Regions from separate parts of the Streptomyces sp. FXJ1.172 genome, predicted to be linked through region 2. Evidence: riboswitches for the same ligand, from Rfam matches in the RefSeq annotation. Region 2 holds a riboswitch; each other region holds the start of a gene.
What was found. Region 2 has a riboswitch for cobalamin ahead of A6P39_RS38620 (enoyl-CoA hydratase/isomerase family protein). Riboswitches for the same ligand answer to the same signal wherever they lie in the genome.
Positions count from the first base shown of each region.

Region 1: it holds a riboswitch for cobalamin, as region 2 does, so the genes downstream of both, A6P39_RS16140 (ribonucleoside-diphosphate reductase subunit alpha) here and A6P39_RS38620 (enoyl-CoA hydratase/isomerase family protein) in region 2, are expected to answer to the same signal.
Region 3: it holds a riboswitch for cobalamin, as region 2 does, so the genes downstream of both, A6P39_RS39900 (HoxN/HupN/NixA family nickel/cobalt transporter) here and A6P39_RS38620 (enoyl-CoA hydratase/isomerase family protein) in region 2, are expected to answer to the same signal.
Region 4: it holds a riboswitch for cobalamin, as region 2 does, so the genes downstream of both, A6P39_RS31605 (cobalamin biosynthesis protein) here and A6P39_RS38620 (enoyl-CoA hydratase/isomerase family protein) in region 2, are expected to answer to the same signal.

Region 1 covers NZ_CP119133.2:3,665,062-3,672,021, reverse strand. Annotated here, with positions in the region: gene A6P39_RS16150 (bifunctional albaflavenone monooxygenase/terpene synthase) at 1-137, shown strand, start outside; gene A6P39_RS16145 (ribonucleotide-diphosphate reductase subunit beta) at 218-1,231, opposite strand; gene A6P39_RS16140 (ribonucleoside-diphosphate reductase subunit alpha) at 1,231-3,600, opposite strand; cobalamin riboswitch at 3,727-3,851, opposite strand; gene mctP (monocarboxylate uptake permease MctP) at 4,035-5,651, opposite strand; gene A6P39_RS16130 (DUF3311 domain-containing protein) at 5,648-5,911, opposite strand; gene A6P39_RS16125 (polyprenyl synthetase family protein) at 6,054-6,960, opposite strand, start outside.
Region 2 covers NZ_CP119133.2:8,537,710-8,544,669, reverse strand. Annotated here, with positions in the region: gene A6P39_RS38630 (glycoside hydrolase family 88 protein) at 1-169, shown strand, start outside; gene A6P39_RS38625 (hypothetical protein) at 159-443, opposite strand; gene A6P39_RS38620 (enoyl-CoA hydratase/isomerase family protein) at 485-1,603, opposite strand; cobalamin riboswitch at 1,672-1,801, opposite strand; gene A6P39_RS38615 (DUF885 domain-containing protein) at 1,930-3,627, opposite strand; gene A6P39_RS38610 (alpha/beta hydrolase) at 3,866-4,876, opposite strand; gene A6P39_RS38605 (PD40 domain-containing protein) at 4,999-5,907, shown strand; gene A6P39_RS38600 (hypothetical protein) at 5,956-6,519, opposite strand; gene A6P39_RS38595 (biotin-dependent carboxyltransferase family protein) at 6,754-6,960, opposite strand, start outside.
Region 3 covers NZ_CP119133.2:8,867,317-8,874,276, reverse strand. Annotated here, with positions in the region: gene A6P39_RS39915 (helix-turn-helix domain-containing protein) at 1-293, opposite strand, end outside; gene A6P39_RS39910 (helix-turn-helix domain-containing protein) at 644-1,651, shown strand; gene A6P39_RS39905 (ArsR/SmtB family transcription factor) at 1,754-2,137, opposite strand; cobalamin riboswitch at 2,219-2,408, shown strand; gene A6P39_RS39900 (HoxN/HupN/NixA family nickel/cobalt transporter) at 2,436-3,545, shown strand; gene A6P39_RS39895 (NmrA family NAD(P)-binding protein) at 3,596-4,465, opposite strand; gene A6P39_RS39890 (TIGR03619 family F420-dependent LLM class oxidoreductase) at 4,681-5,583, shown strand; gene A6P39_RS39885 (glycoside hydrolase) at 5,706-6,960, opposite strand, start outside.
Region 4 covers NZ_CP119133.2:7,033,843-7,040,802, reverse strand. Annotated here, with positions in the region: gene A6P39_RS31615 (inorganic phosphate transporter) at 1-1,249, shown strand, start outside; gene A6P39_RS31610 (hypothetical protein) at 1,284-1,511, shown strand; cobalamin riboswitch at 1,711-1,853, shown strand; gene A6P39_RS31605 (cobalamin biosynthesis protein) at 1,955-2,917, shown strand; gene A6P39_RS31600 (cobyric acid synthase) at 2,914-4,458, shown strand; gene cobN (cobaltochelatase subunit CobN) at 4,455-6,960, shown strand, end outside.

The DNA of each region.
Region 1 (6,960 bases), 4.9 Mb from region 2:
TGACCCAGCTGACCCTGATCACCGCGGCGATCTCGACGAAGTACCGCTTCGAGCAGGTCACGGGGTCGAACGACACCACCCGCGTGGGCATCACGCTGCGCCCGCACGACCTGCTGCTCAGGGCGGTGGAATGGTGAGGCACAACGCCTGATACCGGCGCGCGCTCACGCGGCGATCAGGCCGCGGAACGTGCGCCGGTAGGCGCTGCGGAGCAGGATCAGAAGTCCTCGTCCAGGTCGACCGTGCCCTCGACCGCGACCTGGTACGCCGACGGGCGGCGCTCGAAGAAGTTCGTCAGCTCCTGGACGCCCTGCAGCTCCATGAAGGAGAACGGGTTCTCCGAGCCGTACACCGGGGCGAAGCCGAGGCGCGTGAGACGCTGGTCGGCGACGCACTCCAGGTACTGGCGCATCGACTCGGTGTTCATGCCCGGCAGGCCGTCGCCGCACAGGTCGCGGGCGAACTGCAGCTCGGCCTCGACGGCCTCCCTCAGCATGTCGGTGACCTGCTGCTGCAGCGCGTCGTCGAAGAGGTCCGGCTCCTCCTTGCGGACGGTGTCGACCACGTCGAAGGCGAACGACATGTGCATCGTCTCGTCGCGGAACACCCAGTTGGTGCCGGTGGCGAGACCGTGCAGCAGACCCCGGCTGCGGAACCAGTAGACGTAGGCGAAGGCGCCGTAGAAGAACAGGCCCTCGATGCACGCGGCGAAGCAGATCAGGTTCAGCAGGAAGCGACGGCGGTCCGCCTTCGTCTCCAGCCGGTCGAGCCGGTCGACCGAGTCCATCCACGTGAAGCAGAACTGCGCCTTCTCGCGGATGGACGGGATGTTCTCCACGGCCGCGAAGGCGGCGGCGCGGTCGTCCGGGTCGGGCAGGTAGGTGTCCAGCAGGGTCAGGTAGAACTGGACGTGCACGGCCTCCTCGAAGAGCTGACGGCTCAGGTACAGCCGCGCCTCGGGGGAGTTGATGTGCTTGTACAGCGTCAGCACCAGGTTGTTCGCGACGATCGAGTCACCCGTCGCGAAGAAGGCGACCAGCCGGCCGATGAGGTGCTGCTCCTCGGGCGTCAGCTTCGCGAGGTCGGCGACGTCCGAGTGGAGGTCGACCTCCTCCACGTGCCAGGTGTTCTTGATCGCGTCCCGGTAGCGCTCGTAGAAGTCCGGGTAGCGCATGGGACGCAGGGTCAGCTCGAAGCCCGGGTCGAGAAGGTTCTGAGGACGGTCGGACATTACTGGCAGGCCTCGCAGGACTCGGGGTTTTCCAGGGAGCAGGCGATCGCGTCGGGGTCGGCGGCCTGCTGGACGGGGATGGTCTTCGGGGACTGCGCCTGGGCCGCGCGGGCGATCCGGGTCGCCGGGCGGGAGCGCAGGTAGTACGTCGTCTTCAGGCCCGACTTCCAGGCGTACGCGTACATCGAGGAGAGCTTGCCGATCGTCGGCGTCTCCAGGAACAGGTTCAGGGACTGCGACTGGTCCAGGAACGGGGTGCGGGCCGCGGCCATGTCGATCAGGCCGCGCTGCGGGATCTCCCACGCCGTGCGGTACAGCGCGCGCACCTCCTCGGGGATCCACGCGAAGTCCTGCACCGAGCCGTTCGAGTCGCGCAGCGCCTCACGGGTACGGGCGTCCCACACGCCGAGGTTCTTCAGGTCCTGCACCAGGTAGGAGTTGACCTGGAGGAACTCACCCGACAGCGTCTCGCGCTTGAACAGGTTCGACACCTGCGGCTCGATGCACTCGTACACGCCGGCGATGGAGGCGATGGTGGCCGTCGGGGCGATCGCGAGGAGCAACGAGTTGCGCAGGCCCGTCTCGGCAACACGCCGGCGCAGCGCGTCCCAGCGCTCGGGCCAGGTCAGCTCCACGTCGTAGTGGTCCGGGTGCAGCACACCCCGGGCCGTACGGGTCTTCTCCCAGGCCGGCACCGGGCCGCTGCGCTCGGCGAGGTCGGCGGAGGCCTCGTACGCGGCGAGCATGATCCGCTCGGCGATCCGTGTCGAGAGGGCCTTGGCCTCGGCGGAGTCGAAGGGCAGACGCAGCTTGAAGAAGACGTCCTGCAGACCCATCGCGCCGAGACCGACCGGACGCCACTTGGCGTTGGAGCGGCCCGCCTGCTCGGTCGGGTAGAAGTTGATGTCCACGACCCGGTCGAGGAAGGTGACGGCGGTGCGGACCGTCTCGTCCAGCCGCTGCCAGTCGATGTCGCCGCTCGCCGTGTCGACGAACGCGCCGAGGTTCACCGAACCCAGGTTGCAGACCGCCGTCTCGCCGTCGTCCGTGACCTCCAGGATCTCCGTGCAGAGGTTGGAGGAGTGGACCACGTGGCCCGGCAGGGCCGTCTGGTTGGCGGTGCGGTTGGCCGCGTCCTTGAAGGTCATCCAGCCGTTGCCGGTCTGCGCGAGGGTGCGCATCATCCGGCCGTACAGCTCGCGGGCCGCGATGGTCTTCTTCGCCAGGCCCGCCGCCTCGGCCTTGCGGTAGGCGGCGTCGAACTCCGCGCCCCACAGGTCCACCAGCTCGGGCACGTCCGCCGGGGAGAACAGCGACCACTCGGCGTCGGCGTTGACCCGGCGCATGAACTCGTCCGGGATCCAGTGCGCGAGGTTCAGGTTGTGCGTACGGCGGGCGTCCTCACCGGTGTTGTCCCGCAGCTCCAGGAACTCCTCGATGTCGGAGTGCCAGGTCTCCAGGTACACCGCGGCCGCACCCTTGCGCCGGCCGCCCTGGTTCACGGCGGCCACCGAGGCGTCCAGCGTCTTCAGGAACGGCACGATGCCGTTGGAGTGCCCGTTGGTGCCGCGGATCAGCGAACCGCGGCTGCGGATCCGGGAGTACGACAGCCCGATGCCGCCGGCGTGCTTCGACAGCCGGGCCACCTGGTGGTAGCGGTCGTAGATGGAGTCCAGCTCGTCCAGCGGGGAGTCGAGGAGGTAGCAGGACGACATCTGGGGGTGCCGCGTGCCGGAGTTGAACAGCGTGGGGGAGGACGGCAGGTAGTCGAGGCGGCTCATGAGCCTGTAGAGCGCGGTGACCTCCTCGACGGAGCGGACGCTGTCGTCCTCGGCGAGGCCGCTCGCGACCCGCAGCATGAAGTGCTGGGGGGTCTCGATGACCTTGCGGGTGATCGGGTGGCGCAGCAGGTAGCGGCTGTGCAGGGTGCGCAGGCCGAAGTAGCCGAAGCGGTCGTCGGCCGCCACGTCGACCAGCGCGTCGAGGCGGGCCGCGTGCAGCCGTGCGAACTGGGCGGTGCGCTCGGCGATGAGGCCCTCGCGGTGGCCGACCGCGACGGACTCGGTGAAGGACGTCACGCCCTGCGAGGCGGCCTCGGCGCGGATGGAGAGGGTCAGCAGCCGGGCGGCCAGCCGGGAGTAGGCGGGGTCCTCGGAAATCAGCCCGGCGGCGGCCTCCGTGGCCAGCTCCCGCAGCTCCGCCTCGTCGGCGCCTGCCGACCGGCCGCGCAGCGCGGCGGCGGCGACCCGGCCGGGGTCGGCGTCGGGGAGGTCGGCGGTCAGCTCGGTCAGGGTCCGCAGCAACGCGGTACCGGGACCGTCGGTGTCCAGGCCGCTGGCTGAAGCCGGATCTGCTGGCGCGATGGTCACGTGGGACTCTCCCTCGCTCGGCACGGGGGCCTTGCGGAGGGCAGGGGGCAGCCACGAGCGCGCACGCGTCGCGTCCACCGGCCCATTCCACGAGGCCCGGACGTCGGAAGGCACCCGGGCCGGACGGCCGGGCGCACGCTGCCGGCAGGTCCTCGGACTGACTCCTGGGCGCGGATGCGCACAAGTACACCGTTGCGGGACAGTTCCGGATTCGCACCGGATTCCCCTGCGACGACAGCGAGGATGAGCATACATCTAGTGCCGGGCTGTCGTGGCACCCCCAGATGTTGTGTCTGTTGTGTGTTGCGCTGGCTTCAGAGCGTCAACTTGTGTATGACGAGCGGCATGCGGAACGGGCCGCCGTGGGTTCGTTCCCCGGCGGCCCGCTGCGGGTCGTTCGCGGTTGCTCGCGCAGTGCCCCTCCGGGGCGCGGCTCAGAGCACGGCGCCTGCCAGTTCCGTCTCGACCCCCGGCTCTCCCGCGTCCGCCGTGTAGTCCTCCGGCTTGGTCTCGTCCACGCCCTCGGGGGCCTTCAGGGCCTTGAGGACGAGGGTGAGGACCACCGTGACGGCCACGTTCAGGACGAACGCCGTGAAGCCGATGTAGCCGATCTCACCGATGCCCGGGATCTCCTTCGCCGAGCCGCCGAAGTGCTTCTGGGTCGGGGAGGCGACGCCGTACGCGGCGATCGTGCCGTAGAGCATGCCGACCGCCCAGCCGGCGAGCAGCGCCCAGCGGTGGAACCAGCGGGTGAACAGGCCGCCGACGAGCGCCGGGAAGGTCTGCAGGATCCAGATGCCGCCGAGGAGCTGGAAGTTGATCGCGACCGTCTTGTCCATGGTGAGGACGAAGGCCAGGGCGCCGACCTTCACCAGCAGCGAGACGATCTTGGAGACCTGGGCCTCCTGCTTCGGTGTGGCGTCCGGCTTGATGAAGTCCTTGTAGATGTTGCGGGTGAACAGGTTCGCCGCCGCGATCGACATGATGGCCGCCGGGACAAGCGCGCCGATGCCGATCGCCGCGAAGGCCACGCCCGCGAACCAGTCCGGGAACATGTCCTCGAACAGCTGGGGGATCGCCAGCTGGCCGTTCTTGACCTTGACCCCGGCCGCGATCGCCATGAAGCCCAGCAGGGCCAGCAGGCCGAGCATCAGGGAGTACAGCGGCAGGATCGTGGTGTTGCGGCGGATCACGTCACGGCTCTTGGACGACAGGGTCGCGGTGATCGAGTGCGGGTACATGAACAGGGCCAGGGCGGAGCCGAGGGCCAGGGTGGCGTACGTCCACTGGCCCGCCTGCGGCGGTGCGAGCGCGCCGCGCGGCTTGCCGGTGGCGGGGTTGACCTGGCTGAACGCGTGGCCCGCCTTGGCGAAGATGTCGTCGAAGCCGCCCAGCTTGACCGGGATGTAGATGATCGCCACCGCGATGACGATGTAGATCAGGGCGTCCTTGACGAACGCGATCAGGGCGGGCGCGCGCAGGCCGGAGGAGTAGGTGTAGGCCGCCAGCACACCGAAGGCGATCAGCAGGGGCAGGTCCTTCACGAACCAGTTGGTGTTGTCCCCGCCGCCGACGCCCATCACATCCAGCACCGCCTGGATGCCGACGAGTTGGAGCGCGATGTAGGGCATCGTCGCGAGGATGCCGGTCAGCGCCACCGCCAGCGACAGGCCCTTCGAGCCGAACCGGCCGCGCACGAAGTCGGAGGTGGTGACATAGCCGTGGCGGTGGCTCACCGACCACAGGCGGGGCAGGAAGGTGAAGATCAGCGGGTACACGAGGATCGTGTACGGCACCGCGAAGAAGCCGGACGCGCCCGCCGCGTAGACCGCCGCCGGTACGGCGACGAAGGTGTACGCCGTGTACAGGTCACCGCCGAGCAGGAACCAGGTGATCCAGGTGCCGAACGACCGTCCGCCCAGGCCCCATTCGTCCAGCGAGTGCTCGTTCTCGGCCTTGCGCCAGCGGGCGGCGAGGAAGCCCATGACCGTGACGGCCAGGAAGAAGAAGATGAAGACGCCGAGCGCGACGCCGTTGACCCCGTTCTTCACCTCGCCTCACCGCCCTTCCGGCCGGCGCGGGTGCGCTGGTCGCGCTGCCACAGCTGGTACGCCGTCATGGTGAGTGCGGTGGAGATCAGCACCCACAGCATCTGGTACCAGTAGAAGAACGGGATCCCGATGAACGCGGGGTCCGTCTTGGCGTACGAGCCGACCCACAGCATCGCCACGAAGGGCGCGACGAGACACAGGCCGATGATCACGCGGACCGGTGTCACCACCGGTGGTCTCACTTCTGGCGTATCGGACATGCCACGGCTCCGTCCCCTCGCTGATCACCTGGGTCATGCGATCACCTGTGTAATGCGCAGGCAATCTAGGTGACGGACGACCTCAGTGGAAGACCTCGTCCGGATTCCGGATCGCCGGTTCTCCCCCTGGGCGGCGGCGGGTTCAGAGGGTCTTCGTCACCACGAAGTCGCAGAGCGCCTCGAACACGTCGCGCGCCGGGGAGCTGGGCAGATCCCGGATCTCCCGCCGTGCGATGTTCGCCCACTTCTGCACCTCCGCGCGCGCCATGTCGATCGCCGGGTGCTCCTGGAGCAGACTCAGCGCCTCGGCGTGCAGGGCGGGGTCGGTCAACTGGCCGGAGCGGAGCAGCTCCACGAGCCGCTGGTCCGAGGGCAGCGACGAACGCAGCACGTAGATCATCGGCAGGGTGGGGACGCCCTCGCGCAGGTCGGCACCCGGGGGTTTGCCGCTCTCGCCGGCCGCGCTCGTGACGTCGAGCACGTCGTCCGAGAGCTGGTAGGCGACGCCCCAGGCCTCACAGGCCCGTCCGATGCGTACGGTGACGTCGCCGGGCGCGCCGGCGAGCATGCTGCCGAGTTCGCCGGAGGCGGAGAAGAGGGAGGCCGTCTTGTCGCTGAGGACGCCGATGTGGTGGTTGAGCCGGTCGGAGTCGGACTGCGGCCCGGCCGTCTCGGCGGACTGCCCCTCGCAGAGCCGCATGAAGGTCCTCGCGTGCAGCTCGATCGCGGACTGGCCCAGTTCGGCGATGAGCTGGGACGCGCGGGCGAAGAGGAAGTCCCCCGTCAGCACGGCGACCGAGGAACCCCACAGGGCGTGCGCGCTCGGCACTCCGCGCCGGATGGTGGCCTCGTCCATGATGTCGTCGTGGTACAGCGTGCCGATATGGGTGAGTTCCATCGAAACGGCCGCCGACAGTATGGGCCCGAGGTCGGGCTCGCTCCCGAACTGGGCGCCGAGGAGCACCAGAAAAGGCCGCAGCCGCTTTCCGCCGGCACTGATCAGATGACGCGCCGACGTGGCCAGCAGTTCGTTTTCCGTCGCCACTGCC
Region 2 (6,960 bases):
CACCCGCAACCGCCCCGCAGAGGACGGCATCGAGGTCTCCCTGCCGTACGCCGACTACTACCTGCTGGAAGGCATCCTGCGCGTGCTGCAGCCGCAGGACGTCGACCGGGCCATCGACCTGTCGACCACGGCCACCGCCACCTCCACCGCCACGGAGATCAACCGCTGAACGCGCCTTCCGCGGACCGCTCCATCGCACGGGCCTCCACGAGCAGCATGCGGGCCAGGCCGCGCGCCTCCTGCGGGGTGAGTGCCGCCCAGACGCCCGGCTCGCCGCCCCGGTCCTCCCCCACGGCCAGGGCGATCCGGCCGACGGGCCGGTCCGGACGTCCGAGGCGCAGGTGCCGTACCTCGATGCTGCGTCCGCACGTGGTCACGAGACGGGACTCGCCCGCCCGACTGTCCTCGGCCCGCCCGAGACGGCCGCCGTCTGCCGTCGTCATCGGTCTCACGCTCCCTTGCCGGTCGGTTCCGGCACCAGCCATCACTTGTCACGAACAGCGCGCGACGTGCGGGAATTGTTCCCGTTCGGCCCGGCGAGCCCCAGTTCGCGGTCGCCGAGCGGGGCGAAGAAGCGGTCCACATCGGCGTCGGAGACCTCGGCGAGGGCCGCCGGAGACCAGCTCGGACTGCGGTCCTTGTCGATGACCTGGGCGCGGATGCCCTCCACCAGGTCGGGGGTGCTCAGGGCGGCGCAGGAGACGCGGAACTCCTGGTCGAGCACCCGCTCCAGCACGCCGAGGCGCCGGGCGCGGCGCATCGAAGCCAGGGTGACCTTCAGGGCGGTGGGCGACTTGGCGAGCAGGGTCTCGGCCGCCTCCTTCGCGCCCGGGTCGCCGTGAGCGAGCAGCCGGCGGAGGATCTCCTCGACCGTGCCGGTCCCGTAGCACAGGTCGATCCACTCCCGCCGCTCGGCCAGCTCCCCCTGCGGCGGCGGCTGTACGTGACGTGCGAGGGCGTCGTGCACGGAGATGGCCGCGAGGTCGTCCACGAGGTCCCGGAGTGCGGCGGAGGGTACGTAGTGGTCGGCGAGCCCGCACAGCAGGGCGTCACCGGCGCCGATCTGCGCGCCGGTCAGGGCGAGGTGGGTGCCCAGCTCACCGGGTGCCAGCCCGAGGAGGTGGGTGCCGCCCACGTCGGGGACGAATCCGATGCCGGTCTCCGGCATGGCGATCCGTGACCGCTCGGTGACGATCCGGACGCTGCCGTGCGCGGAGAGGCCGACCCCACCGCCCATCACGATGCCGTCCATCACGGCGACGTACGGCTTGGGATACTGGGCGATGCGGGCGTTGAGGTGGTACTCGTCACGCCAGAACGCGGCCGAGGCGGTGCCGTCCCCGTCGCGCGCGTCGTCGTGGACGGCGCGGATGTCGCCGCCCGCGCACAGGCCGCGCTCCCCCGCGCCGGTGATGACCACGGTCTCCACCGCCGGGTCGTGTTCCCAGGCGGTCAGCGCCGCGTCGATGCGGCGCACCATCTCGTGGTTGAGGGCGTTGAGGGCCTTGGGCCGGTTCAGGGTGATGTGGGCGGCCCGGCCGGCGGTGTGGAACAGGACCGGTTCGCCGGAGTGCGGCAGACCGGTTCCCGTGGTGCCGGTCATCCGAGCACCTCCGTCAGGCCACGGGCCACGTTGACGCGCATGATCTCGATCGTTCCTTCCGGACTCCGGTGCACCCGCAGGTCTCGAACGATCTTCTCAGTGCCGTACTCGCCGAGGCGCGGCGGGACCGTGCCGGGATCGCACCGGCTTCCCACGGTGCCGGGGTGGCCTTGGCGGCCCGAACACTACGACTTGGAACGCAGCGAGGACTCGTGCTTCTGGTCGGCCAAGAGGATCACCCGGGTCGATGTCGACGAATCCGCCGCCTTCGCCGAGCGGGACCACTGGACCGGTCGCCTTCGGCCGGCCGTCGCCCTGACGGCGCCTCACAGCGAGGCGAGTTCGCCCGCCAGGTCGGTGAGGCCGAGCGAGCCCAGGGTGAGAGCCCCGGTGTGCCAGGTGCGCAGGTCGAAGCCGGCGCCGAGGCGGCGACGGCAGGCGTCGCGGCCCTGCAGCCAGGCTCGCTCACCCAGCTTGTAGCCGATGGCCTGGCCGGGCCAGCCGAGGTAGCGGTCGATCTCACTGGTGCGGCGCGCCGTCTCGCTGCCGTGGTGGGCGGCAATGAACGCGGTGGCGAGGTCCGGGGTCCAGCGTTCGCCCGGGTGGAAGCCGGAGCCGGCCGGGATGGTGAGTTCCAGGTGCATGCCGATGTCGATGATCACGCGGATGATCCGGAGCATCTGCTTGTCCAGGTAGCCGAGGCGGCGGGCGGGGTCGGTGAGGAAGCCCAGCTCGTCCATCAGCCGTTCCGCGTACAGGGCCCAGCCCTCCTTGTCGGCGCTGACCGCGCCGAGAGTGATCTGGTAGGTGCTCAGGCGGTCGGCGGCGGCGGTCCAGCGGGCGGTCTGCAAGTGGTGCCCCGGCACACCCTCGTGGTACCAGGTGCTGACGATCTCCCAGGTGGGAAACGTCTGTTGGCCCAGGGTGGGCAGGTAGGTGCGGCCTGGGCGGCCGAAGTCGAGGCTGGGGCCGGTGTAGTAGGGCGCACCCGAGCTGCCCGGGGGTGCGATGCAGGTCTCGACCCTGCGGATGGGGCCGGAGATGTCGAAGTGGGTGCCGTCGAGGGCGTCGATCGCCTCGTCCATGATCTGCTGGAGCCAGGCGCGGATGTTCTCCTCGCCCGTGATGGCGTGACCGTGCCGGTTCAGGTGGTCCATGGTCTCCCGGACGGTGGCGCCCGGGAGGATGCGGTCGGCCTCGGCCCGCATCTCGGCGTGCGTGCGGTGGAACTCCTCCCAGGCCCAGGCGTAGGCCTCGGCCGGGTCGAGGGCGGCGCCGGTGGCCCAGCGGGCCGAGCGCAGGTAGCGCTCGCGGCCGACGGGGTCGGGGGTGCCGTCCGCGGCGGGCAGGTAGGTGGTGAGCAGCCAGTCGCGGAAGCCGGCCACGGCGGCCGTCGCCCGGTCGGCGGCGTCGTCCAGCTCAGGCCTGAGCCGGTCCGGGCCGGGGGCCACGAAGGTGGCGAACCAGCTTGCGCCGTCGGCCTCTTGACCGGTCCATGCGGCGAGCTGCCCGGTCACGGCGTGGACCTGGCGGGGCGCGCACAGCAGTCCGCGGACGATGCCCTCGGACAGGGTGGCCCGGTAGCCGTCCAGAGCGGCGGGCAGGTTGCGCAGCCGCCCCGCCACGGCCGCCCAGTGCTCGTCGGTCTCGGTGGGCATCAGGGTGAAGATGCCGCGCACCTTGTGCAGGGGCGAGTTGACGTTGCGCAGCTGGCGGAACTCGTCGCCCGCCTCGTGCACGACGAGTTCGGCGGTCAGCCGTTCACGCAGCAGCCGGGCGCAGTTCCGCTCGGCCTCCTCGAACACGATGCCGCGTTTCTCGCCGTCCCGTTCGGCGGCGTCGAGCGCGGACAGGGTGCGCCGGGCCACGTCGGCGAGCGCCTCGGACCCCTCGGGCGAGAGATCCGGCTGCCGGTCGTCCTCGGGGTGCAGGCCGAGCCGGGTCGAGGTCATCGGGTCGAGGGCGGCGACCTGTGCGACGTGGTCGTCGGCGATCCGGCGCGGAGTGTTCGTCATGTCGGCCATGGCCGTCATGCTGACGTACCGTCGCGGACGCTGTCAGCGGCCCGCTTCTGCTTTCGGCCGCCCCTGATCACGCGCCCGGCGGTCTCGGGGACGGCGCCGGGAGGGGGCCTCTGCCGCTGCGGGGTCAGCAGTACGGCGGCTGGTCGGTCAGCGGGCCGTACCCCCGAGCACGACGCCATGGTCCTACGGACGGGTTACGGGGAGCGCGGCGGTCAACTGCCCTCCCGGCGGCTCCTGTTCAGCTGTCTGCGGGCCGCCCGAGGACGCGCCGCAGCCAGCGGGTGCGGGCGTCGCGGGCGTCCCGGCTGAGGGCCGCCAGAGGTGCGAAGGTGTCGAAGCCGTGGTAGGCGCCGGGCCACACGTGCAGTTCGGCCTGGCCCCCGGCCCGCCAGATCGCGTCGGCATAGGCGACGGCCTCGTCCCGGAACGTCTCGGCGGACCCGACCTCGATGTAGGCCGCGGGCAGCCGTGACAGATCCGTGGCGCGGGCCGGGGCGGCATAGGGCTGCAGGTCGGCGGCGCCGTAGCGGTCGCCCAGCAGCGCTTGCCACGCGGTCGCGTTGGAGGTCCGGTCCCAGAGGTCGACGCCGGCCATCTGGTGGCTGGAGAAGGTGTCGCCCCGGTCGTCGAGCATCGGGCACAGGAGCAGTTGCCCGATCGGGGCCGGGCCGCCCCGGTCCCGGGTGAGCAGGGCGAGTGCCGCGGCCAGTCCGCCGCCGGCGCTCTTTCCGCCGACGACGACGCGGTCGGCGTCGATGCCGAGCGCGCTCGCGTGCGCGGCCGCCCAGGCGAATCCGGCGTAACAGTCCTCCACCGGTCCGGGGTACCGCGTCCCGGGCGCCAGCCGGTATTCGACGGAGACGACGGCCAGCTCGAGCGGGAGCGCCCAGGCCCGCAGTATCTGGGGAAGCACGGACCACGCGTTGCCCATGATCATTCCGCCGCCGTGCATGTAGTAGAGCAGCGGCAGCGGTCCGGTGCTCCCGGCGGGCCGTGCGCTCACCAGCGTGACGTCCGGAGCGCCGGGCGCGCCGGGCACCCGCAGTTCCGCCACCTCGAAACGGCCGTCGTCCTGAAGGTCGTGGACCGTCGGCCGGGGCCGGGCCCCGGCGTCCCGCGCCTGCCGGGCGGCGAGGTTCTCGTGCGTGAACGGCTCCCTGGCCTCCTCCCCCAACGCGGCCAACGCGCCTGTCAGTTCGGGGTCGAACGGCGGTACGTTCCGGGCCGTCGGCGGCGGAGTCGAGTCCATGCCACGTAGTCAATCACCCGCACGCAGCCGTGTTACGCCCCTGTGACACCGAGCGGACCATCCGAAGATCGACGGCTGTCAAACTCGGTTCTCACCTGACCACATTCCTGGGGGAATCAGACATGACCACGCGAACCCGTACCATCGCCGCCGCCATCGCAGTGGCCGCTTCGGTCACCGGCACGGCGCTGCTGGGCGCCTCCGGTGCCGCCTCGGCCGCCACCGGTGCCGCGCACGGGACCCTGACCGTCAGCAACGGCACCAGGTACGTGCTGATCGGCGGGCACCGGGTGGACTTCGCGGTGCCGGTCCGGGACCTCGCCTGGTCCCCGGACGGCGCCAAGGCCGCCTTCATCGACGGCTCCGGCAACCTGGACGTGGCGAGCGCCAACGGCAGCGGCCGCGTCGTCGTCGCCAAGAACCCCGGCGACCAGAACTGGTCCCACCCGACCTGGCAGGTGACCGCGAAGGACACCCAGAACGGCATCCCCGCCAAGGACAACCTCATCTTCGCGGCCCGCGACAAGGGTGTGTCGCGGCTGAAGTACATCTCCGCCAAGGCCGTCCACGGCACGCCGAAGACGCTGTCCCTGAACGGCGACCCCGGCCCGGGCGGGGCGATCCCGCAGACCGGCAACGTGTGGCCCAACGCCGGCGGGCACTACGGCAGCTCGGTCTACGCCAACGTCGACACCGGCGCCGTCTACATCCGTGACGACTACCTGCGCCAGCAGGGCAGCAGGCTCACCCAGGGCTCCGAGCCCGCGCTGTCCCCGAACGAGGAAGAGGTCGTGTTCGTGCGCTCGGTCGCGGGTCACGACCACGTCCTGGTCGAGGACTTCATGCACCGCAACCACATCACGGACCTCACGCCGCACGCGACCGCCGACTACACCGAGCCGGCCTGGTCCCCCGACGGCAAGACCCTCGCGGTGCGCACCCCGTCCGGCACAGTGACCCTGGCGTCCGACGGCACCGGCCACCCGGTCAAGGTCACGTCGACGACGGGCCTGGCGGCCTACCGCCCCTGACAGGGGCCGACGCGACGGGCCGGGCGGGCCCGGGGAGCGGAGTGCGCGTCACTTCGCCGTCCGGGCCAGCTCGGCCCGCAGTTCGTCCAGGTGGGCATCGGCGGTGTCGTGCGGCAGGAACTCCACGACGTCGAGGAACCGGAACAGCACCTGGCTGCTCGTGACGGCGTACTCGTACTCCGCGAAGCCCACCACCGCGCCCATCGCGCCCCGGACGGCACCGCGCACCACATGGGAGGTCATCTCGTCCGGTTCGGCCGCCGAGAGCCCGCGCCGGGCGTTGGGCCGGGCCAGGTACGGGCACACCATCGAGGCGTACAGCATGCAGGCGCGGTGTCCCGGTCCCTCGAGGGTCGGTGCCAGATTGCGATACGGCCGCCCGGCGGCCAGCGCGTCCCCGATCGCCCCGCTCTCCGCGGCCCCCACCACGCGCCACACCGGCCCCTGCGGCATCGGCTGGTTGCACACCGAGCACAGCCGCTTGCGCGCGCACGCGGCGCTGCGGTCGTAGTCGGTCAGGGCGAACCGCGGCTCGTCGTTCTCCCACGGGGTGATCGCCGGTACCGGATATCCGCGCACGTCCCGGGGGCGGGCCTGGACCCCCGCCGGCATGGGAACACTTTCGAATCGCACCCGCCATGCCTATCAGGCTCCGCCCGGCAGCACCACCACGGACCCGTCCGGGCCGGTCAGTTGTGTGCGACAGGGCGACCACCAGGGCCCCGGCCAGGGTGCCGGGGCGGCGTACTCCGCCGGGACCGGGCGGACGGGGACATGGCGGCCCGTGCCTGCGGAACCGCCCCGCGCGAAGCGCCCGGCATGTCGTTGCCGGCTCCGGCCGGTGCGTCAGCCCGGGGTGAAGCGGACCGGTGTCCCCGCCGCGGCCTGGGCGGCGGCGGCCAGGGCGGCTTCCGGGACGACGCCGATCACCGGGTAGCCGCCCGTGGTCGGGTGGTCGTGCAGGAACACCACCGGGCGCCCGTCGGGGGGCACCTGCACGGCGCCGAGCATCATGCCCTCGCTCGGCAGTTCACCGGTGCGGACGCGGTCCAG
Region 3 (6,960 bases), 330 kb from region 2:
GGGCCGGTGCCGCCGGTCTGGCCCGTCGGCGTCCAGGCGTGCGCTGCCGACTCCCACAAGACACGCAGGTACTCGGCATCGGCCTGCGCCAGCCGCCCCAGCCCCGCGACCGCCGGCCAGGGCGGCAGTCTCCGGCCGTTGAGGTAGCGCAGCCAGGAACTGCGGCTGTAGCCGGTCTTCGCGGCGACGGTCTCGGTGTTCAGCTCGCAGCGGTCGACGTACTGGCGCAGCTCTCGCACCAGCCGCACCACCTCGGCGGGCAGGTCACTCCGCAGCGGCTGCCAGCGTCCCACGACGGCATCCCCCTTCTCCGCACGGCCCACTATCTCACGGCTGTCCCGCCACGCCACCCGGCCACGGAGTGTCCCCGCAGGTCAGACGGTGGGACGTCCCGGGATTGACGCTACTTTCGGGCAGCGCTGGCCGGTGCCGTCAGCCCCGCACAGACTCGGGGTCAGCACCTGTGGGCAGCCGGGTCAGGTCGACGTGCGGGGCCGCCGCGCGGGCCGTCCCGTGGGAGGGGAGCGGGGCGGCGGGGCAGAAGGCCCCGCGCACGACAGGCCTTCGGTCCACGACACGTGCGGCCGGTCGCGGCGCCGCAGGTGCGCACGGCACTTCATGCACGCTTCAGGGGGATCGGAACATGATGGCTCACGGCGGTTCGGCCGGCCCGGACGAGCGTGAGACCGCGTACGGCACGGCGTCCGCCACCGGCACTCGCCTTCAAAAGCCCGCCGCCGGACAGCCCGGCACGAGTGCGGGCCAGCGGCACCACTTCGACCTCGGGCCGGTGCGGCTGTCCCTGCTGAGCCCGCCCGCGTCGCCGGCCGTGGTGGAGCTGGAGGCCCGGTGCGCCGCCAGTGCGCCGCGGACCTGGCACCTGGTCTTCGCGACGCGCGGGCCGCTGGTCGTCGACCGTGATGAACGGCTTGTCCGGTTGGACTCCGGCACCGTGATGCTGCGGGAGCCTTCCCTGTGCGTCCGGCTCTCGGCCGAAACCGCCGGTCCCCCGGTCCGGGCGCTGGTCCTGCATCTGCCCGAAGCGGCCTTGCCGCTGCCCGGCGCGGTGTTGCACGACGTGTCCGGGCGTCCCGCGCCGACCCGGTCGGGGCCCGCGGCCCTCCTGTCGTCCTTCGTGCAGGGGCTCGCCGCACACGTGCCGTCCGTCGATGCCCGGCACACCGCGTGGTGGGGCACCGCCGCGGTCAGCCTCGCGACGGCCTTCCTCGACAGCGAGACCGCATTCCTCCACGGCGAGACGGACCGGCACCCGTCCGAACCGGTGCGCCCCTCGCCGGCGGCCGTCCCCTCGGGACCGGACCTGCTGCTGCGCGAGATCAAGGCGTACGTCGCCGACCACTTACGCGACGCCGACCTGTCACCGGCCTCGATCGCCGCCGCCAACCACATCTCGCTGCGCTACCTGCACCACCTCTTCCAGCGGGACGGGCTCACCGTCGGCACGTTCCTGCGCGAAAGCCGCCTGGAACACTGCAGGGCGGACCTGGCCGATCCGTCCCAGGCGCAGCGCAGTGCGCGCGAGATCGCGAGGCGGTGGGGTTTCAGTGACGCCGCGGTGTTCAACCGTACGTTCAAGTCGGCCTACGGGGTGACGCCGGGCACGTACCGCAGGCAGCGATTGCAGCGGTGACCGGGACACCCGGCCGGGCGTGCGTGCACACCGATTGACCGAGCACGCATTAGCCCTGCGGCAGCCGGTCCAGGACCGATCGGTGCTCGGGCGGCCCAGGGCCTAGCGGAGCGGCGTACCGTCCGCTTCCGGCTCGCGGGACGTGCAGTGTTGCAGCAAGTCGGAGATCGGGCCGTCGACGAGCCGGTAGCGGACGATCCTGCCGTCCTTGTCGCCCTCGACGATGCCCGCGGTGCGCAGTAGGCGCAGGGCCTGGGAGACCGCGGTGTCCCGCATACCGGTGGCGACGGCCAGATCGGAGACGGCGATGGGTCCGGCCTCACGGAGGGCGAGCAGCAGGGACAGACGTCCGGGGTCGGAGAGCAGAGTGAAGCGATCGGCCCAGGCGCGCACACGCTCGGGCTCGCCGACGGCGGCGATGGCATCGCAGACCCTGTGGCCGTCGATGGTGCGCTGCCCGGAGCGTTCCGCGGGGACGAGATGCATGTACTCATCATCGCAGCCACCGGCACTCGAGCCGCGATATCTGATCAGTTGTGCAGGCTTGCAGGTACGAGCCGCCACCTTCTAGGGTGACAGGGCCGTGGTGTTCGGGAAGACCGGTGACAGCCCCTCAAAGGCTCAGTCCGGAGCGGCCCTCGCCACTGTGATCGGGAAGTTCTCGCCCCACGCGTTGCCACTGGCCTCACGGCCGGGAAGGCAGGGGCGGGAGCGTCGACCCGTCAGCCAGGAGACCGGCCACGGCATCACGAAGCTGATCCACGAGGTGCTGGAGCGTGACCGTATGACCCTGTCCCCAGGTGTGCCCGAAACCACCGCCGCCAAGTCGTTCCGCTGGCGCCGTGAGGACACCGTCCGAACCGCCGGCCTGCTGGCCGTGGTCGTCGCCCTGCACGTGGTCGCCTTCGGGATCCTCTTCTTGCTCGTGGTCCCTCATCACTACGAGGTCGGCAGCAAGGCGTTCGGGGTCGGCCTGGGCATCACGGCCTACACCCTCGGGATGCGGCACGCCTTCGACGCCGACCACATCGCCGCCATCGACAACACCACCCGCAAGCTGATGGCCGACGGTCAGCGGCCGGTGTCGGTGGGCTTCTGGTTCGCGCTCGGGCACTCCAGCGTGGTGGTCGCACTGGCCGCGCTGGTCGCCGGCGGCGCGAAGCTCGCGGGCACCTTGATGAACGACGGCTCCCGCACCCACCAGATCCTCGGCACGGTGGGCACCACGGTCTCCGGCGGCTTCCTGTACCTCATCGCCGCCCTCAACCTCGTGGCGCTGTTCGGCATCCTCCGCGTCTTCAGCGCCATGCGGGCCGGCCAGTACGACGAGACGGAGCTGGAGGCCCACCTCGACGCGCGCGGATTCATGAACCGCATCCTGGGCCGCCTCACCAAGTCCGTCCGCCGGCCCGGCCAGATGTTCCCGCTCGGCTTCCTGTTCGGCATCGGCTTCGACACCACGACCGAGGTCCTGCTGCTCGCCCTGGCCGGCAACGGCGCCGCCGCCGGCCTGCCCTGGTACGCCGTCCTGTGCCTGCCGCTCCTCTTCGCCGCCGGCATGAGCCTGTTCGACACGCTCGACGGCACGTTCATGAACTTCGCCTACCAGTGGGCCTTCTCGAACCCCGTCCGCAAGGTGTTCTACAACCTCACGATCACCGGCCTGTCCATCGCGGTGGCCTTCTTCGTCGGCACGATCGAACTGGTCGGCGTCCTGCACGACAAGCTCGGCCTGAGCGACGACGTCACCGGCTGGATCGCGGGCCTGGACCTGGACAACGTCGGCTACGTCATCGTCGGCCTGTTCGTGGTCGTCTGGGCCGCGGCGATCGCCTACTGGCGCCTGGCCAAGGTCGAGGAACGCTGGAGCGCCGGCGCGGCCGACGCCGGCTGAGGCTGCCATCGCGGCCGAGCAGCCGCCCTTCCGCTGAAGGGGCAGGTCACTCACAGTGCGGGGCGGAGGACGTCGTAGGCCCAGGCGGCCAGAGTGGTCGGTGTGGTGGTGCGCAGGGTTCGCGGCTGTTCCGGGACGAAACCGTCCCTCAGCCCGGTCGACATCCCGATGACTGCCTCGGCCAGGCCGGCGGACATCCCGGATGCGTGCAGCAGGTTCCGCATCGCGTCATCGCTGACACGCTCGGCACGCAGCGGGCGGCCGGTGGCGGCGGACACCGTCTCGGCGGCCTGGGGCCAGGTGAGGTCGGCCGGGCCGTGGACGGCCTGGACACGGCGTCCGGACCAGTCGGCCGACAGGAGGCGTGTCACGGCGACCTCCGCGATGTCGCGTGGCGCGACCCAGGGAAGGGCCTGGTCCAAAGGCAGGATCACCGGAATCGCGCCCGCCCGGACCGCATCGAGCTGGAGCATGAGGTTGGTGAAGAAGTAGCCGCACCGCAGGTGCGTAACCGTGGCGCCGAGGGCGTCGAGGGCCAGTTCGGTTCCTGCGAGGCCGTCGATCTCGCCGGCCCCGTGGCGCTTCTCGGCACCGACGCTGCTCTGGAAGACCGTCCGTTCGATGCCGTTCGCCCTGACGGCGCTCACCACGCTCGCCGTGGCCAGCTCATAGTCCGCGAGCGGATCGTCACCCGTCGACGGTGGGTCGACCCAGAACAGAGCGTCGACCCCGGCGGTGGCAGCGACGACGGCCTGGCGGTCGCGCTGGTCCACCGCGACCGCCTCGACCTCGCGCCGGACGGCAGCATCGAGCCGGCCGGGATCGCGCGCGAGGACCAGCGGACGGATCCCGGCTCTCAGGAGCATGGAGACGACGTGGCGCCCGACGTTTCCGGTGGGCGTCGTGACTGCTACGCGCATGGCATGGTGTCCCTTCTACGGCTTCCAGCACGACACTACGGGCCAATCCGGACACCTCATGTCCCCTATTTCCATGGGCTCACCGACCCTGACAGAACCCGTGGCCGGATCTCCGCGCACCAAATCCGCGCAAGACGCCTCCGGCACACCGGCCGCCGAGGAAGGTGTTATGAACTCGCCGTAGGTCATACATGCCGGCGAGGAAGAGGAAAGTCGTGAAGCTCGGTTTCGCTCTCCCCCAGTTCCACCGGCAGGCCTCCGGCGTGGCTCACGCAGCGGCGTTCGCCTCCGCCGTCGAGGAGGCGGGAGCCGCGAGCCTCTGGGTGGGCGACCGCAACCTCGCCGCGGTCGATCCGGTCGTCGGCTACGGCGGGCGTGGCGCGACCATCCCCGAGCAACTCAACTCCGCCGCGGACCCGTTCGTCCTGCTGGGCGTCGCCGCCGGCGCCACCCGGCGGGTGCTCCTGGGCAGCCACGTGCTCATCGCCCCTCTCTATCCGCCCGTCCAGCTGGCCCGCTCGCTGACCACCATCGATCTGATCAGCGGCGGGCGCCTCCTGCCCGGCTTCGGGGTCGGCTGGTCGCCCGAGGAGTACCAGGCGGCCGGCCTCGACTTCACCCGCCGGGGCGCGCGCATGGACGAACTGCTGGACGCCCTCGAAGCGTTGTGGACGACCGACCCGGCGCACTACGAGGGGGTCCAGCTGTCGGTGCCGCCGCACCACTCACCACTCAAACCGGCCAGGCGGCCACGGCCCCCGTTCTACCTGGGTGCCCTGTCCGAGCGCGCGCTCGGCAGAGTCGCCCGGCGCGGCGACGGATGGCTGCCGCTGTGCGTCGTTCCCAGCTACGTCGACATCGACGGACTGATCGCCCAGCGCTCCCTGCTCGACCGGCTCACCGTGCAGGCCGGCCGGGACCCGGAGGCCATCGACACGGTCCTACGGGTGAACATCGACGCCGGCACCCGCACGACCCAGGTCGCCGAGACCATCAAACGGGTCCACGAGCGGACGGGTATCGAGCACTTCATGGTCGACTCGATGTACGCCGTCGACACCGTCGACGGTTCCCTCGCCCACGCCCGGCAGGTACTTGATCTCGTGGCCCGCGGCTGAGCGGCTCCCGCGAGGGCGTTCGGCGGGAGGTCCGGCCGCCGCGCGCAGCGGTCAGCGTGTCGCGCGCTCCACGAGGGTGTACGACACCGAGCGCTCCCGCTTGTGGCGCCGGACCCGCCCAATCACAGACCTGCGGGGCACAAGCGGTGTGCCCGGCCGCCCTTGATCGTCGCGTCGACGCATCCGGCAGGCAGTCCCCCGTGGGGCGCGGCGGAGAAGTTGGCGGTCACGGTCAGGGCGCCGTCGCCGAAGGTGGTCCGCTGCACCAGATGGTCGTTCGTCAGCCAGCGGAAGTCGGTCATCGGCTCGGTTGCCGCCGCCTTGTGGAGAGGTGCGAAGTACCTCTGCAGCGCGGCGATCTGCTCGCCGTGCTGGTCCAGTTCGGACTGGTCGAGGACCAGGTTGAGCGGCACGTTGTACAGCATCGCGAGCTGGGCACGCGTGCGGCTCTGGTCCGGCAGCTTCGACCAGGACAGCTCCCAGCGTTCGGTGCTGATGACCGAGTCGTGCAAGACCGTTTGGTAGAGCGGCACCCGGTACCTCGGGTCGTACATCGCCTTCGCGACGTCGGCCGGCAGGTGGACGGGCTTGAAGAAGATCCCCGGCGCGTTGTAGGGCGCGTAGCCGCCCCAGGTCTGCCGGTCCCTCTCCAGTTTCCACAGCCGGTCGTCGACCGGGGTGCCCGAGCCGTGGCTGAAGTCCAGCACCCCGTTCGCCCAGGATCCCGCGGCCTCCGAGCCGAGCACCAGGTGCCGGTTGCCGGAAAGCCAGGCCATGCGCTGGAGCCGGTTGTCGCGGTCCTGGGCCTGGGTCATGGGGTGCGCCGGGGAGTGGTCGGTGAACAGCTCCCCGGCGGCGTCGACGTCCAGGAAGTAGCCGGCGGCGCCGTTGGCGGTCATGGCCCGGGTGCGGTCGGCCAGGTAGTGCCGGGAGGGCTCGGCGCGCCGCAAGGCCTCGGAGCTGACGTAGCAGCCGCGGTTGCCGAAGCCGGTGAGGACGGTGCCGTCCGTGTTGCGGACGCAGGCGTCCTGCCATACGGGGGCGGGCCACTTGGACACCGAGGTGTCGGCCGATACCGGATCCTGCGCGTTGGCCCAGGAGTCGTAGGGCCCGACGAGGTAACCGGCCTGCTGGGCAAGGCGCGTGGCCTGCCGGCTCATGGGGTTGCCGTCGGCGTCGTAGCCCAGCCACATGCGGTCGATGCCGAGTTCCGAAAGGCGGCGTACGCCTTCGGCGGTGCGCGCCTGGCCCCAGGTGTAGGCATGGAACGCGCCTACCAGCCTGGCCACTTCGGGATTGCGGGCGATCTTCTGTCGCAAGGTGGTGATGCCACCCTGGTCCTGGAGCCAGGCGCGGTAGTCGCGTGCCGCGGCCACC
Region 4 (6,960 bases), 1.5 Mb from region 2:
CGCGATTGTGGTGGTAACCGCACTCGCGTTTGATTTCACGAACGGTTTCCACGACACCGCCAACGCGATGGCCACCACCATCTCGACAGGCGCCCTGAAGCCCAAGATCGCAGTTGCCATGTCGGCCGTCCTGAACCTGGTGGGCGCCTTCCTCTCCGTGGAGGTCGCCAACACGATCTCCAAAGGTCTCGTCGACGAAAAGGGCATTCGTCCCGAGGTCATCTTCGCCGCGCTGGTCGGCGCGATCCTCTGGAACCTGCTGACCTGGCTGGTGGGCCTGCCGTCCAGTTCCTCGCACGCCCTGATGGGCGGCCTGATCGGCGCCACGGTCGCCTCCGCCGGCTTCGGTGCCGTGCACGGGGACGTGCTGGTGACCAAGGTGCTGCTCCCGGCGGTCGCCGCGCCGGTCGTCGCGGGCGTCGCGGCCATGCTGTCCACCCGGCTGTCCTACGGCCTCGGCGGCAGGACCGAGGGCGAGGCCTCCCGCAAGGGCTACCGCGTCGGCCAGATCGCCTCCGCCGGCCTGGTCTCCCTCGCCCACGGCACCAACGACGCCCAGAAGACGATGGGCATCATCACCCTCGCGCTGGTCGCGGGCGGCGCCGTCTCTCCCGGCTCGAACCCTCCCACCTGGGTCATCCTCTCCGCGGGCCTGGCCATCGCGCTCGGCACCTACATCGGCGGCTGGCGCATCATCCGCACCATGGGCACGGGCCTGACCGACCTGGAGCCGCGCCAGGGCTTCGCCGCCCAGACCAGCGCCGCCACCGCCATCCTGGCCTCCTCCCACCTGGGCTTCTCCCTGTCCACCACGCACGTCGTCTCCGGCGCGGTGATGGGCACGGGCGTCGGCCGCAAGGGCGGCGTGGTCCGCTGGTCCACCGCGACCCGTATGGCCATCGCCTGGGTCCTCACCCTCCCGGCCGCCGCGCTGGTCGGCGCGGGCGCCGAGTCCGTCACCGGCCTCGGTGACTGGGGCACGGCCGTGGTCGCCGTCTTCCTGATCGCCGCGAGCGCCGCGATCTGGAAGCTCTCCCGCCGCGAGGTCGTCGACCACACCAACGTCGTCGCCGCGGCCGATGAGCCGGCCGGCGTGGTGACCACCGCCATCGCCGCGGTGACCCCGCCGCCGGCGGGTGCGATCGGCGACGGCCTGACGGCCACCATCGCCGCCCCGGCCGCCGTCCCGGCCGCCGCCGAGTCCACGGCTTCCGCCGCCTCGGCCACGCCTCCGGCCGCCACCGTCTGACCCGCACCCTCTCCGGTTACAAGGAAGCATTCCCATGAAGATCGACTGGGCGGCCATCGGCTCCGTCTTCGGCGTCAGCCTCCTGGCCACGGTGGGCCTCGTGGTCCTGTTCACCCTCGGCGTCAGGGGCCTGACCCGGCGCGAGCGGGCCGCGGCCGAGGGCGACTCCGCCGCCCTCGCCGTCACCGGCGCCTACGTCTGCTTCGCGGCCTGCGCGGCGGCGGTGGCGTACGGCATCTACCTGATCGTCTCCAAGTCCTGACCGTCTCGGCGGCCTGGCCGTCGTCGCGCAGACCCGAGCGTCCGCGTGACCCGGCCGGGGCGCCGCGAACCCGGCATCGCCAAGGCTCCCCCTCCGCTCCTCGCGGAAGGGGAGCCTTCGCCGTGCCCAAGGGCCGCGGGCGCCCCGCGATGTGGGGATCGGCACACTCTCCCCCTGCAGGTCAAGGGCAGGTTGACGGCCGTTCCGGGCACGTGGTGGACTGCCCGGGCCATGTACGGCGGCAAGAGAGGAAGCCGGTGCGAATCCGGCGCGGTCCCGCCACTGTCACCGGGGAAGAACCCCCCGGGAGCCAGGAACTCTCACCGCCGAATCTCGTCGAACCAGGGCGCGGACACCCTGAGTGAGGACATCGATCGCCATGCCCGGCTGCTGCCGAAGGACCCGTACCAGGCCCGCTCCCGCTCCCACGGCCGGCTGAGCCGATGGGTGCCGATCGCTCCTACGCGTACGGCGCCGCCGCCGGCCTTCTCGGCGACCTGCTTCTCGGCGATCCGCGCCGCGGGCACCCGGTCGCCGTGTTCGGGCGCGCGGCCGGAGCCCTGGAAGGCGCGTTGTGGCACGACCACCGCGGCTGGGGCGCCCTGCACACCGTCGTGTGCGCGGGCGGCGCCGTCGCGCTGGGCACGGTCGCCGCACGCGCCGTGCGCCCCTCGCCCACCGCTTCCGCGGCACTGACCGCCACAGCCGTCTGGGCCGTCGTCGGCGGCACCTCGCTCGCCCGGGAGGCGCGCACCATCGGGCGGGCGCTCGCGGCCGGGGACGTCGAGGCGGCGCGGGCGCGGCTGCCGCACCTGTGCGGCCGGGACCCGCAGGCGCTGGACGCCGACGGGATCGCCCGGGCCGTGGTCGAGTCGGTCGCCGAGAACACCTCCGACGCCGTCGTGGGCGCCCTGGTGTGGGGCGCGGTGGCCGGGGTGCCCGGGCTGCTGGGCTTCCGGGCGGTCAACACCCTGGACGCGATGGTCGGCCACAAGTCCCCGCGCCACCGCCGCTACGGCTGGGCCTCCGCCCGCCTCGACGACGTGGCCGGCTGGCCGGGGGCCCGGCTGACCGCCGTACTCGCCGCCGTGGCCGGACCCGACCCGCGCGGCGCCCTGCGCGCCTGGAAGGCCGACGCCCGCAAGCACCCGAGCCCCAACGCCGGGCCCGTGGAGGCCTCCTTCGCGGGCGCGCTCGGCGTGCGCCTGGGCGGCACGCTCTCCTACGGCGGCCGCGTCGAGCACCGGCCCGTACTGGGCGGCGACACGGGCCGGGCCGTCCAGGTCACCGACATCGACCGGGCGGTGCGGCTCTCCCGCCGCGTCGGCCTGCTCGCGCTCGGCACCACGGTCGCCGCGCGCCTGATCATCAGCAGCGTCAAGAGCCCGAAGGGACGTGGGAAGTGAACGGGGGACTCCTCGTCGCCGGCACCACCTCCGACGCCGGCAAGAGCGTCGTGACGGCCGGGATCTGCCGGTGGCTGGTGCGCCAGGGCGTGAAGGTGGCGCCGTTCAAGGCGCAGAACATGTCGCTCAACTCCTTCGTGACCCGCGAGGGCGCGGAGATCGGCCGGGCCCAGGCCATGCAGGCCCAGGCGTGCCGGATCGAGCCGACCGCGCTGATGAACCCGGTGCTGCTCAAGCCGGGCGGCGAACAGAGCAGCCAGGTGGTGCTGCTGGGCAAGCCGGTGGGCGAGCTGAGCGCACGCGGCTACCACGGCGGCCGGCAGCAGCGGCTGCTCGGCACGGTGCTGGACTGCCTGGCCGAGTTGCGGGGCACGTATGACGCGGTGATCTGTGAGGGCGCGGGCAGCCCGGCCGAGATCAATCTGCGCCGGACCGACATCGTGAACATGGGGATCGCGCGGAACGCGCGGCTGCCCGTGCTCGTGGTCGGCGACATCGACCGCGGGGGTGTCTTCGCCTCCTTCTTCGGCACGGTCGCCCTGCTCTCGCCCGAGGACCAGGAGCTGGTCGCCGGGTTCCTGGTGAACAAGTTCCGGGGCGATGTCTCCCTGCTGGAGCCCGGGTTGGAGATGCTCCAGGGCCTCACCGGGCGGCGCACCTACGGTGTCCTGCCGTTCCGGCACGGGCTCGGCATCGACGAGGAGGACGGGATGGGGGTCCCCCCGCGCGAGCGAAGCCGAGCGTGGGGGAGGGTCTCGCTGCGCGGCACGGTCCGCGAGTCGGCCGTGACTCCGCCCGTCGGTGAGGACGTACTGCGGGTCGCCGTGTGCGCGATCCCGCTGATGTCCAACTTCACGGACGTGGACGCGCTCGCCGCCGAACCGGGCGTCGTGGTGCGGTTCGTGGACCGCCCGGAGGAGCTGGCGGACGCCGACCTGGTGGTGGTCCCGGGCACGCGCGGGACCGTACGGGCGCTGGAGTGGCTGCGGGAGCGCGGGCTGGCCGAGGCGCTCGTCGCAAGGGCCACCGAAGGACGCCCGATCCTCGGCGTCTGCGGCGGCTTCCAGATCCTCGGCGAGCACATCGACGACGAGGTCGAGTCGCGGGCCGGCGCGGTCCCCGGTCTCGGGCTGCTGCCCGTACGGGTGCGGTTCGCCCGCGAGAAGACCCTGACCCGGCCGCGGGGGGAGGCCCTCGGGGAGCGGGTCGAGGGGTACGAGATCCACCACGGGGTCGCCTCCGTAGAGGGCGGTGAGGCGTTCCTGGACGGCTGCCGGGCCGGCCACACCTGGGGCACGCACTGGCACGGCTCCCTGGAGTCGGACGGCTTCCGCCGGGCCTTCCTGCGCGAGGTGGCCGCTGCCGCGGGCCGCCGTTTCGTGCCCGCGCCGGACACCTCCTTCGCCGCGCTGCGCGAGGAGCAGCTCGACCGGCTCGGCGACCTGATCGAACAGCACGCGGACACGGACGCGCTCTGGCGGCTCATCGAGTCGGGCGCGCCGCAAGGACTGCCTTTCATTCCACCGGGAGCGCCCGCATGAGCACAGTGTTGTTGTTGTCCACGGCCGACACGGACCTGCTGGCGGCCCGTGCCTCCGGCGCGGACTACCGCATCGGCAACCCGACCCGGGTGGACGCCGGGCAGGAGCTGCCGGCGCTGCTGGCGGGCGCGGACCTCGCCGTCGTACGGCTGCTGGGCGGCAAGCGGGCCTGGGAGGAGGGGCTCGCCGCGCTGAAGGCGGCCGGGATCCCGACCGTGCTGCTGGGCGGCGAGGCCGTGCCGGACGCGGAGCTGATGGCCGAGTCGTCGGTGCCCGCCGGTGTCGTCGCGGAGGCGCTGAGGTACCTGGTCGAGGGCGGCCCGGCGAACCTGCTGGAGCTGTCCCGGTTCCTGTCGGACACCGTGCTGCTGACCGGCGAGGGCTTCGAGGAGCCGCGGAAGATGCCGGAGTACGGCGTCCACGGCTCGTACGCGGTACGGGACGGCCGGCCGACCGTGGGCGTGCTCTTCTACCGGGCCCACGAACTGAGCGGCAACACCGCCTTCGTGGACACCCTGTGCGAGGCGATCGAGGCGAAGGGAGCCAACGCCCTTCCGGTGTACTGCGGTTCGCTGCGCGGTGCGGACGCCGGGCTGTACGAGCTGCTGGGCAGGGCCGACGCGCTGGTGGCGACCGTGCTCGCGGCCGGCGGCACACACGCCTCCCAGGCCTCGGCCGGCGGCGACGAGGAGTCCTGGGACATCGGCGCCCTCGCCGACCTGAACATCCCTGTGCTGCAAGGACTGTGCCTCACCTCCTCGCAGGCCGCGTGGGAGGACTCCGACGCCGCCCTGTCCCCCATGGACGCGGCGATGCAGGTCGCGATCCCGGAGTTCGACGGCCGCCTGATCACGGTGCCGTTCTCCTTCAAGGAGCAGGGCCCGGACGAGGTCCCGGTGTACGTGGCCGACCCGGAGCGGGCCGCGCGGGTGGCCCAGATCGCCCTGCGGCACGCCGAGTTGAAGCACAAGCCGAACGCGGAGAAGAAGGTCGCGCTGGTCTTCACGGCGTACCCGACGAAGCACTCCCGCGTCGGCAACGCGGTCGGTCTGGACACGCCCGCGTCGGCGGTGCGTGTCCTGGACGCCCTGCGCGACGCGGGCTACTCGCTCACCGAATACCCGTCCGGCGGCGACGAGTTGATCCACCGGCTGATCGAGGCCGGCGGCCACGACGTCGAGTGGCTCACGGAGGACCAGCTGGCCGCCGCGCCCGCGCGGGTGCCGCTGGCGGACTACCGGGCGTGGTTCGAGAAGCTGGACCCGGACCTCAAGGGAGCCATGGTGGAGGCGTGGGGCGAGCCGCCGGGCTCGCTGTACGTCGACGGCGACGACATCGTGCTGGCGTCCCTCCGGTTCGGGAACGTCGTCGTCATGATCCAGCCGCCCCGCGGCTTCGGCGAGAACCCGATCGCGATCTACCACGATCCCGACATGCCGCCCTCGCACCACTACATGGCCGCCTACCGCTGGCTGGAGAACAGCTTCGGCGCGGACGCGATCGTGCACATGGGCAAGCACGGCACGATGGAGTGGCTGCCGGGCAAGGGGCTGGGTCTGTCGCGCGGGTGCGCTCCGGACGCCGTCCTCGGTGACCTCCCCCTGATCTACCCGTTCATCGTCAACGACCCCGGCGAGGGCACCCAGGCCAAGCGGCGCGGTCACGCCACGGTGGTCGACCACTTGGTGCCGCCGATGGCGCGTGCGGACACCTACGGCGACCTGGCCAAGCTGGAGCAGCTGCTGGACGAGTACGCGCTCGTCTCCGACCTGGACCCGGCCAAGGCCCCGGCCGTCCGCGCCCAGATCTGGACCCTGGTCAAGGCCGCCGAGCTGCACCACGACCTGCACGTGGCCGAGCAGCCGGACGACGAGGCGTTCGACGAGTTCGTCATGCACATCGACGGCTACCTGTGCGAGATCAAGGACGTGCAGATCCGCGACGGCCTGCACGTCCTGGGCGGCGGCCCGGTGGGCGAGCCGCGTGTGAACCTGGTGCTGGCCGTGCTGCGGGCGTCCCAGGTGTGGGGCGGGCAGGCGAACGCCCTGCCGGGGCTGCGCGCGTGTCTGGCGGACCATTTCGGGCTCGTCGAGAAGGAGTTGCTGGCCGAGCCCGGCGCGCCGGTGAAGGTGCCGGTGGAGCTGACGGACCTGGCGGCAGGCCCGTCCCGTACGGCGTCCGACGCGATCGACCTGCTGGAGCAGCTGTGCCGGCGGATCGCGGAGGGCATGGAGGAGCGGGACTGGGAGCGGGCGGCCGTGCCGGCGGTCCTGGGTGACGCCCTCGGCATCGAACTCCCGGATGCCGTGGCCGTCTTGGAGTTCGCCTGCGACGAGGTCGTGCCGCGGCTCGCCCGCACCACCGACGAGATCGGGCACATCCTGCGGGCCCTGGACGGCGGTTACGTCCCGGCGGGTCCCTCGGGATCGCCGACCCGCGGCCTGGTGAACGTGCTGCCGACCGGCCGCAACTTCTACTCGGTCGACCCCAAGGCGATCCCGT